Regions from separate parts of the Cellvibrio sp. pealriver genome, predicted to be linked through region 2. Evidence: predicted binding sites of a transcription regulator. Region 2 holds the regulator's gene; each other region holds the start of a gene.
The links. Region 2 encodes sigma-54, which starts transcription at its own class of promoters, with help from an activator protein. Its sites were predicted from a motif close to TGGCACANNNNTTGCNNT; they were not measured.

Region 1 (3,284 bases), 1.2 Mb from region 2:
ACCTGGCCGGGCGTGTACGCATTAACGGTACCGTTTGCGCCAATGGTAATTTTGTTGGCACCTTCGGGAACAATAATCGCAGGCTCTAGTAAATAACCATCTGCATTCACAAGTTGGCCCTCACCATTGATTTGCAATTGGCCATTGCGTGTGTAAGCGATAGTGCCATCGGGTTGCAGTACTTGTAAAAAACCATGGCCGTCAATTGCGACATCGAGCGATTGCTCCGTTACTTGCAAATTGCCTTGGGTAAATTCTTTTTGTGTTGCAACTACACGTACACCGGCACCCAATTGCAAACCTGATGGCAATTCAGTTTCTTGCGTTTGCTGCGCGCCGGGTTGGCGTTGGTTTTGATACAGCAAATCTTCAAAAATCGCGCGGTCACGCTTGAAACCAATAGTGCTGGTGTTTGCCAGGTTATTGGAAATGGTAGTGAGCTGGCGATCTTGTGCAGACAAACCGGTTTTGCTGACATAGAGTGCGGCGTGCATGATCTATTCCTCTGGTTAAATGCGTGAACGAAAAAACGCATTAAAAAATTACGACATTTGCAACAGCTGGGCAGATGCAGCGGAATTTTCTTCTGCCGATTTCATCACCTTGACTTGCATTTCATACTGGCGTGCGAGGCTAAGAATTTGCGTAAACTCTTCGATCGCATTGACGTTACTGCTTTCCAGCATGCCGCTACGCAAGGTCACTTCAACCGCAGGCAGGGCAATTTCACCATCGCGTTGGCGAAACAAACCGTCATCGCCCTTTTCAATATTTTGAATATCGGGATTCACTAATTTGATTTGCCCGACTTGCACCATCGCCTCGGGTCCCTGCCCTTGGCCGATAATGGAAATAATGCCGTCAGCACCGATCTGGACTTTTTCATTTTCGGGAATGTTGATTGGCCCACCAGCACCTAATACCGGTAGACCATTGGCAGTGCGCAACATGCCGGTTGCATCTACCGCCATGTTGCCAGCACGGGTATAAGCTTCTGTGCCATCAGGTGACTGCACAGCAATAAAACCATTACCTTGTATCGCAACGTCGAGTGGATTGTTGGTGGCGATCATTGAGCCCGGCGTGAAATCAGCGCGGGGGGATTCCGTCATGGCATACGCGCGGGTTGGCTGGCCATCGCCGTAATACACACCCATGCTGCGCGACTGTTCAAAGTCAGCACGAAATCCGGTAGTGCTCAAATTAGCCAGATTATTGGCGCGATTGGCCTGCGCCAGCATGTTGTGCTTGGCACCGGTCATTGCGATAAAAAGTGCTTTATCCACGATTGTGTCTCCAGTGCTAGCAGCCTTATGAAGGAATAAAAATGCCGCTAGTTTTTTGGCGGATTTGCCATTACTGGAGATTTTGCAAGAGCAGTGCCAATGTTTGAATGGCACCTAAACAACTGAATTAAAAAGACTTTTATATTTGTATCACGAAGAAAAGAATAAAAGCCCAATAGAAAGCGGCAAAGAGCTTCCGCTCTTTGCCGCTATGTAACGAAGCGATTTTGTTATCGCAAGTTAATGATGGTCTGGGTGGTTGCGTTTGCGGTTTCAATGGTTTTGGCGTTCGCCTGATAATTGCGCTGGGCTATAATCAGGTTCACCAACTGCTCCGACAAATCCACGTTGGATTCTTCTACTGCACCGGCGGTAATGTTGCCCAGTTGCGATGAACCTGGCGCACCTACAATCGCCTCACCCGATTCAAACGTCTGCGCCCACATGGTATCGCCTGTTGGTTTCAAACCATCCACGCTGGCAAAGTTAGCCAAAGCCACCTGCCCCAATACTTGCGCTTCACCGTTAGTGAAACGGGCAAACACAATACCGGTATTGCTCACATCCAACCCAGCCAAGCGGCCAGTGGCGTAACCGTTTTGGTCCAATTCCTCCACAGAAAACACACTGCCAAATTGAGTACTGCCTTCAAGATCAATCAAAAAGTTTGAGCTGGCTGGTGGCTCAGCCACAGGGATAGTGCCGCCCTGCAACACATTCAATGGTCCCAACGCGCCTACTGGTTGCCCGTCTTTACCCAACGGGGTCCAGTTGGAGATCAGGATGGCATCGGTCATTGATCTATTGATGGTGCCCTCAGGTGTGAAGTGGACATCAAACGACGCCATAGTAGGTGCGATATTGTCTGGTGATGGCAAAGTTGGATCGGGATCACCTACGTTTTGACCATCAATTTGCACATACATTTTCCAATGGTTAGGCGATGTTGTCGGATCAGCAGGATCGTACGCTTGCTTCACAAAATATTGACGCATTGAGTGAACGTTCCCCAAGCTGTCATACACAGGCGTAGTCGTTGCGTGGTTAAATGTTTTTTGATCGTTGGGATCAAATGCGTTAATCGGCACGGGAGTAAAAAAAGTCGGATCACCAATTGCGCCAAACAAAATGCCACCACTCACCGGTGTTGTAGGTTGGCTAGCGGTAATCGAATAACCCTCTTGCATGGTAACAGTAATTTCACCACCCACTTTAATGGCGCTGTTAACTAATGCAGGGGTTGTGATGGTATCCAATTCTTGCAATACACCTTGACTACCAATAATACCGACTACATCGCCTGCTGCACCGAACGAAAAGTCAAGGTCACGCCCTGTTGCCGATACCACTTCAAGATCACCAGTAGTTTCGTTAACACTTGCAGTAATACCAAATAAAGTAGATTTGCTGAGCTTGTTAATTTCCTCAGCCAAATCAGTCATATCAACTGCTGTTGAAGAAGTTAATACCACACCATTGAGAGTGAACGTCCCCGTATTATTGACAAAGGGTTTAGCAGGTGTTGCTGGTGGGCCAGGATTTGCCGGCACTTCTCTCAAAACAGTCGCGGTGGTGCGCGCGGTTGCACTAATACCTGCTAATGAATTTAATTCTGATGCGGTTGTATCTGCACCGGCACCGTATTTACTAATGTAAGTAACAGGTGCAGTGGTGCCTGGACCTTGAATCACCAACGTATGCGATGCGTAATCATTGGTGACTTTTGGTTGCCCTACAATAATATCTGCAGGAGTAATCGCATCTACTGCTGTCGTAAGGGCATTGGCACCACTAATGGTTGAAATATCCAAATCAGAAGCGACACCCGCAGCGAGATCGCGTATTTTTAAATTGCCGTCAGTATCCACAAATGCTTGGACATTCAATGGCACAGGGCTACTGAAGTTTTGGTTATTAATTTCGTTAGCGACAGCGGTCAAATTGTTATACGTACCTGGGGAGATAGTGATATTCACTGTTTGTGCTGTAGGGTTGCCA
Region 2 (3,284 bases):
AAAACCACCTGTTTTTATATGATCGCTGGTTTGGTGCCTGCCGATAACGGCACCGTATTGATTGACGAGCGAGATATAACCCAACTGCCCATTCATGGACGCGCCCGTGCAGGTATTGGCTATCTCCCGCAAGAGGCGTCTATTTTCCGTAAGCTGAGCGTGGCGGATAACATCATGGCAATTCTTGAGACCCGTAAGGATCTCAACCGCCAGCAGCGTGATGAAAAACTGGAATCACTGCTCAACGAATTTCATATCACCCATATCCGCGATAGCCTGGGTATGGCCCTCTCCGGCGGTGAGCGCCGCCGCGTGGAGATTGCCCGCGCACTGGCGACAGATCCGCAATTTATCCTGCTCGATGAACCTTTCGCCGGTGTTGATCCTATTTCGGTCAATGACATCAAAGAGATTGTCCGTCACTTGAAAGACCGTGGGATTGGCGTACTGATTACCGACCACAATGTGCGCGAAACACTGGATATCTGCGAAACAGCTTATATCGTCAGTGAAGGGCACATCATCGCCGAAGGTGATGCTGAAACTGTGCTGAGCAATAACAAAGTGCGCGAAGTGTATCTGGGCGAGCATTTCCGCCTCTAAACCCTACTTTCAGACGGGATTTCCGGTGTTACAAACTGCCCATTCCCTGCGCGTTTAGTCACACACAAACAACTTGACAAGTAACATTCTTTATACATTAGGCATAAAGCTTGCTTAAGCTTGTTGCTTGAGGCGCAAACCCTGACTAAACTCCACGTATACCGATGTTTTTCATCCTGCGTTTAAGGGTTTGTCGTCCGTACAATGAAGCAATCTCTCCAGCTCAAACTCGGCCAACAGCTGACCATGACCCCACAGTTGCAACAGGCAATCCGCTTGTTACAACTATCAACTCTGGATCTGCAACAGGAGATCCAGGAAGCGCTCGATTCCAACCCCATGTTGGAGGTTGAGGATAGCTTCGATTCTCCCACGCAAAACAGTGACTACGAAGGCAGCGAACAAGACAAAGCGGATTATGACCGCCAGCTGGAAATTGCAGCAGAAAGCGGTACCGATAACAGCGCAGAGTTTACTGCCAGCGACAATTTCTCCGCGAGCACCGATAACTACGCTGATAGTTACAACAACGACAATAACTACAATGAAAGCGATAGTTTTGGTGAAAGCGACACTTTCAGGGAAAGTGAATCCATAGGCGATACCGATGTTTATGGTGAAGGGGAAAGTTTTAGCGCCGATAGCGGTGACTGGAGCGACTCTATTCCCAGCGACCTTCCCGTGGATACAAGCTGGGATGATGTCTATCAAGCCTCATCCAGCAGCAGCTCCAGCAATTACGACAACGAAGATAGCGACTTTGAAAGCCGCCGTGCTGCCACTGACTCCCTCTACGATCATTTGATGTGGCAACTTAACCTGACCCCTATGTCAGACAGGGATCGCATTCTGGCTATGGCCATCATCGATGCAGTGGAGCCCAGCGGCATGCTCTCCATCAGTATCGAGGAAATCTTTGAAGGGATGGGTAGCGATCTCGATGACCTGGAACTGGACGAAGTTGTTGCCGTACAAAAACTCTTGCAACAATTTGACCCATGTGGTGTGTGCAGCCAGAACCTGTCCGAATGCCTGTTGGTACAACTGCAGCAGTTTGATCCAAAAACGCCATTGCTTGATTCGGCAAAATTAATCGTCAAACAATATTTGCCGGTGCTAGGCAGCCGCGACTACCGGCAATTGATGCGCCGCACCAAGCTAAAGGAAGCTGAGTTAAGTCAGGCGATTGCCCTGATCCAGAGTTTGAATCCGCGTCCGGGCGATATTATTGCCAGTGGCGACACCGAATATGTTGTGCCCGATGTATTTGTAGAAAAACGCGATGGCCGCTGGATTGTGGAGCTGAATCCGGATATTGCGCCGCGTTTGCGTATCAATGCTGATTACGCCTCTATGGTAAAGCGTGCCGACTCCAGCAGCGACAACACCTTCCTCAAAGACAATTTACAGGAAGCCCGTTGGTTCCTGAAAAGTTTGCAAAGCCGCAACGAGACCTTACTCAAGGTGGCAAGTTGTATTGTTGAAAAACAGCGTGGCTTTCTGGATTACGGTCCTGAGGCGATGAAACCGCTGGTGTTGCACGATATTGCTGAAATTGTAGAAATGCACGAGTCCACTATTTCACGTGTCACCACACAAAAATACATGCATACCCCGCAGGGTATTTTTGAGCTGAAATACTTTTTCTCCAGCCATGTCAGTACCGACAGCGGCGGAGAATGTTCTTCAACAGCAATCCGCGCCATCATCAAAAAACTGGTCAGCGCGGAAAATCCAAAAAAACCGTTGAGTGATAGCAAAATTACCGACTTGCTCGCCGAGCAAGGTATACAAGTCGCGCGCCGTACTATTGCCAAATATCGCGAATCGCTCAACATTCCACCATCGAATGAGCGCAAAACAATTTAACCTGATGCAGATGATCACATTGGGAACTTACTGAAAAGTTTCAGGTACATTTAATAGTTCGGACAAAAAATTCATGGATGTAATGCGAGGTTACCTAACCGTAACCGTTTTGTTTCTAGCGAGAGGAAGTATCTATGCAAATAAATATCAGCGGTCATCACGTAGAAGTTACCGATTCAATGAGAGATTACGTTTCCAGCAAACTGGAGCGCTTGAGCAACCATCATGACCGCATTACGAGTACCCATGTCATACTCTCGGTAGATAAACTGATCCAAAAAGCAGAGGCCACTATTCATGTCAGTGGTAAAGATTTATTCGCCGATGCAACTCATGAAGATTTATATGCTGCCATCGATGCCTTGGCCGACAAGCTCGATCGCCAATTAATTAAACACAAAGAGAAAATGCGCAGCCATCGCTAGGGCGATGCGTGCACTGACGTTAACCATATGATGCGCACTGGTTGCTTTGGCACCAGTCGCCATCGATCAGGGAGATGCCCAGCATCACTTTTTTATGCAAATCCAATCCCTCATCAGCCCCGGCCGCACACTCTGCGGCGTAGACGGTGGCAGTAAAAAACGCGCGCTGGAGTTACTTGCCAACACCATCGCCCAAGACATTCCCGATATCGATGCTGACGAATTGTTCCGCCGGTTAATTGGACGCGAGCGACTTGGCTCCACAGGTATTGGTCACGGGATCGCCATTCCACATTGTCGTGTTGAAAACTGTAGCGGCACAGTGGGCGCATTGATCACCCTTGCCGATCCTATCGACTTTGATGCAATCGACTCCCAACCTGTCGA
Region 3 (3,284 bases), 860 kb from region 2:
CTTCACTTTTCAATTCATCAAATGACACTGTATTGGCCATCGCCTCATCAGCATCCGCTTGTTCCGCCATGGCTGCGGCCCAATCGTCAGCCATTGAATCTTGATCAACATCATCACTTGCCATTTTTTCCACCTTTTATTTCATTCACACTTTCGTTGGTTTGTTCAGCGCCATCACTAACCTTGGAATTATTCGCATCCACTTTTGTACCGGTAATGTTATAGGCACTACTACGATCAATAAATTCGCGAATTTTTAACGCGAGAAAACCATTGCTTTGACCTAACTGGGTACGAAACATTGGTACACCATTCGCAGTCAATACATGGTAATCAGGGAATTCCACCGGGATAATATCGCCCGCTTTCAGCTCAACAATATCGCGCAAGGTAATATCGCGCCGTACAATATCGCACTCCAAATCCACACTGGCCGACAACACATCTTCACGTAAGGCTTTTTCCCAACGCTCATCGTGCTCATCGCTGTCACTTTGCAAACCGGCATCCAATACTTCGCGGATGGGTTCAATCATTGAATAAGGAACAGTGATGTGCATTTCGCCACCACCGCCATCCAATTCAATATGGAATGTACTGACTACAACAACTTCACTAGGGCTCACGATGTTCGCAAGCGATGGATTTACTTCTGAGTGAACGTATTCAAAATTAATCGGGAATACCGCTTTCCAGGCTTCGGTTAAATCCACAAATGCCTGATTCAGTACCATTTGCACTACGCGCAATTCGGTAGGCGTAAATTCACGGCCTTCAATTTTTGCGTGGCGGCCATCGCCACCAAAAAAATTATCAACTAATTTAAATACCAAACGCGCATCAAGAATAATCAACGCAGTGCCGCGCAGCGGGCGGAACTTCACCATATTCAAACTGGTGGGAACATACAGCGTGTGGACATATTCACCAAACTTCTGGATCTGTACACCACCGACAGATACATCGGCTGTGCGGCGCAATAAATTAAACATACTGATGCGGGTATAACGGGCAAAACGCTCATTGATCATTTCCAGCGTAGGCATGCGCCCACGCACAATACGATCCTGGCTGGTCAGGTCATAGTTTTTAACCGCCCCCGGCTCACCGTCCGATTCGGTTTCTATGTCACCGTCATCAACGCCGTGTAAGAGCGCATCGATTTCGTCCTGCGAAAGTAAATCTTGCACAGAGGTTTCCTTATTGCATTACAAAATTGGTAAACAACACCTGTTCAACATTTGCGGAAGACACTTTGTCACCACTACCACTGGCAATTAATGCTTCACGCTCTTTTTGCAGCTGACTGCGGATGATTTCCAATGCTTCTGCTCTCAGGGTTTCCTTGCCTTCTTCCGTTTGCAATTCATCAAAATTTTTACTGCTAAGCAACATCACCAACCCATTGCGGATGGCAGGCATGTGCAAGGTTAATAAACTTTGCAATTCAGGGTCGCGGTACAACAATGTAATCGCTGCCTGCAAATAACGCTGACGGCCATTCACATTAAAATTGATCGTAAAGTTGGGGGTCATTTCAAAATAAATTGCCGGTGCCAATGTTGCTTCTTTTGCGTGCTCTTCTTCTGCAGCACCGCCTGCAGGTGCGGGCGATAACATTTTTAATGCGACTACTGTTCCACCTACCGAGATAGCAATTAGAGCCACTGCAAGACCAATGATCAGAAATAGTTTTTTCTTTTTACTTCCAGCGTTCGCGTCTGCGTTGCCTGCATCTTTTTTAGGGGCTGCCGCCATGTCAAAACTCCGTCACTTTCAATTGCCAAAAGGGTTCGAGCAATACCTATGCCAGTATCGCCCTTGAAAGCTTAGCAGTGGTTAGTGGCTTTGCGAGCGCAAAACATAGAAATGGGAACCGAAATGAGCACAAAAACCAAATCGGAAAACAGGAAGGAAAACCGATATAAAACAAGGAGGTAGAAATACTGATCACATTGATCAGCATTTCTACAAAAGGGATTGAAATGAGCGCGTGCTATGCGTAATGATCGACGAGCCGTACCGACGCCACCGATGTCACCGCTACGGGCATCAGCTCATCCTCCTCAACATCACCATGCGAACGGGATTTTCCAGACTCATCCTGATCGCGCTGCTGTTGCGCAAACGATTTATCGGACACATCTACATTAACCAGATTTAACCCCTGTTCCGCAAACATTTCACGCAAGCGGTTCAGCTGCTGGTCAAGTGCATCCCGCACAACCGGATTATGGCTGGTGAACGTCACACTGGCTTGGTCCTGGGTGACACTGACTTTGACCTGCATAGGGCCAAGCTCAGGCGGATCAAGACGGATTTCTGCTGAACTCACATTTTGTGCAGCCAACCACAGAACTTTATCGCCCACCGCCTGACTCCACTGTGGCGAACCTACGGTTACCGGCACGCCGGTCTGTACAACAAAAGCACGCGCCGCAGGCGATTGTGACTCCAGTGGACGCACTATTGATTCCAACGCACTGACTGCCGCGGCTACAGGTTTGGCAGTCTCTGTAATGGCAGAAGCTGCCTTATCCAAACTGGTGAGATTGGCTTCCGCCATTTTGTTCAAGCCGGCTTTGCTATTGAGCAATACAAAATCAGGATTGTCCGTCAGATCAGATGTATCGCCACCCTCGCTATCCACAGTTGCCAAAACATCTGTTTGCTCAGTGGTTGATGTTGATCCAGACAGAGCATCGTCCACCAAGGATAAACCACTCTGGACTGCAGCCTGATTGCCAGTGGCCTGAACCGGAACAGAAGGATTCAGTGAGTTAAGGCCTACTGATTTGATATCTACCCCTATTGCCGCTAGATCACCCTCTGTCTCCACGCCTGGTAATGTCGCGACCGGTAAAGTAGCCACCACTGCTGGATCGGCTGCTAACAGCGCGCCAGGCTCTTCTGCCAACGTCAGCTCAGTGTCACCCTTGCCCAAGCCCAGTTCTGTTAGTAATGGCGACACCGTTTCTTCCGTGCCTGTCAGCTCATCTTGCTGATCCAAACTGGTCTGAATAACAGTCGGCAAAGTGATGGCGGCACTGGAATCCAGTAATGTCTGCTCAGCGGTAACTAAAGCCGAAGCATCCAGCATGGCAGTATCTTGCAATGCTTTATCCGCTGCTTGATCTTCACTATTAACACTATCGGTAGCCGTGGTCGATTGCTCATCTGGCACTTTATCGCCAGCCGTTTTTTCTTGCTGCGCAGAGCGCGACTGCAGGGGCGATTCTTTTGCCGATGGATCTCGCACAGGGGCGTCACGGTTTTCTTCGGAT

Region 1: flgF (flagellar basal-body rod protein FlgF) is a predicted target of sigma-54. The motif match lies at 1,368-1,385, and genes of this name have one in related genera.
Region 3: VC28_RS06450 (flagellar basal body-associated FliL family protein) is a predicted target of sigma-54. The motif match lies at 1,795-1,812, and genes of this name have one in related genera.

Annotation. Positions count from the first base shown of each region.
Region 1 covers NZ_KQ236688.1:1,164,265-1,167,548, reverse strand. The annotation lists gene flgG (flagellar basal-body rod protein FlgG) at 1-494, opposite strand, end outside; gene flgF (flagellar basal-body rod protein FlgF) at 543-1,286, opposite strand; gene VC28_RS04880 (flagellar hook-basal body complex protein) at 1,517-3,284, opposite strand, start outside.
Region 2 covers NZ_KQ236688.1:2,390,054-2,393,337, forward strand. The annotation lists gene lptB (LPS export ABC transporter ATP-binding protein) at 1-603, shown strand, start outside; gene VC28_RS10410 (RNA polymerase factor sigma-54) at 808-2,472, shown strand; gene hpf (ribosome hibernation-promoting factor, HPF/YfiA family) at 2,607-2,897, shown strand; gene ptsN (PTS IIA-like nitrogen regulatory protein PtsN) at 2,992-3,284, shown strand, end outside.
Region 3 covers NZ_KQ236688.1:1,528,069-1,531,352, forward strand. The annotation lists gene fliN (flagellar motor switch protein FliN) at 1-124, opposite strand, end outside; gene fliM (flagellar motor switch protein FliM) at 114-1,190, opposite strand; gene VC28_RS06450 (flagellar basal body-associated FliL family protein) at 1,201-1,758, opposite strand; gene VC28_RS06455 (flagellar hook-length control protein FliK) at 1,997-3,284, opposite strand, start outside.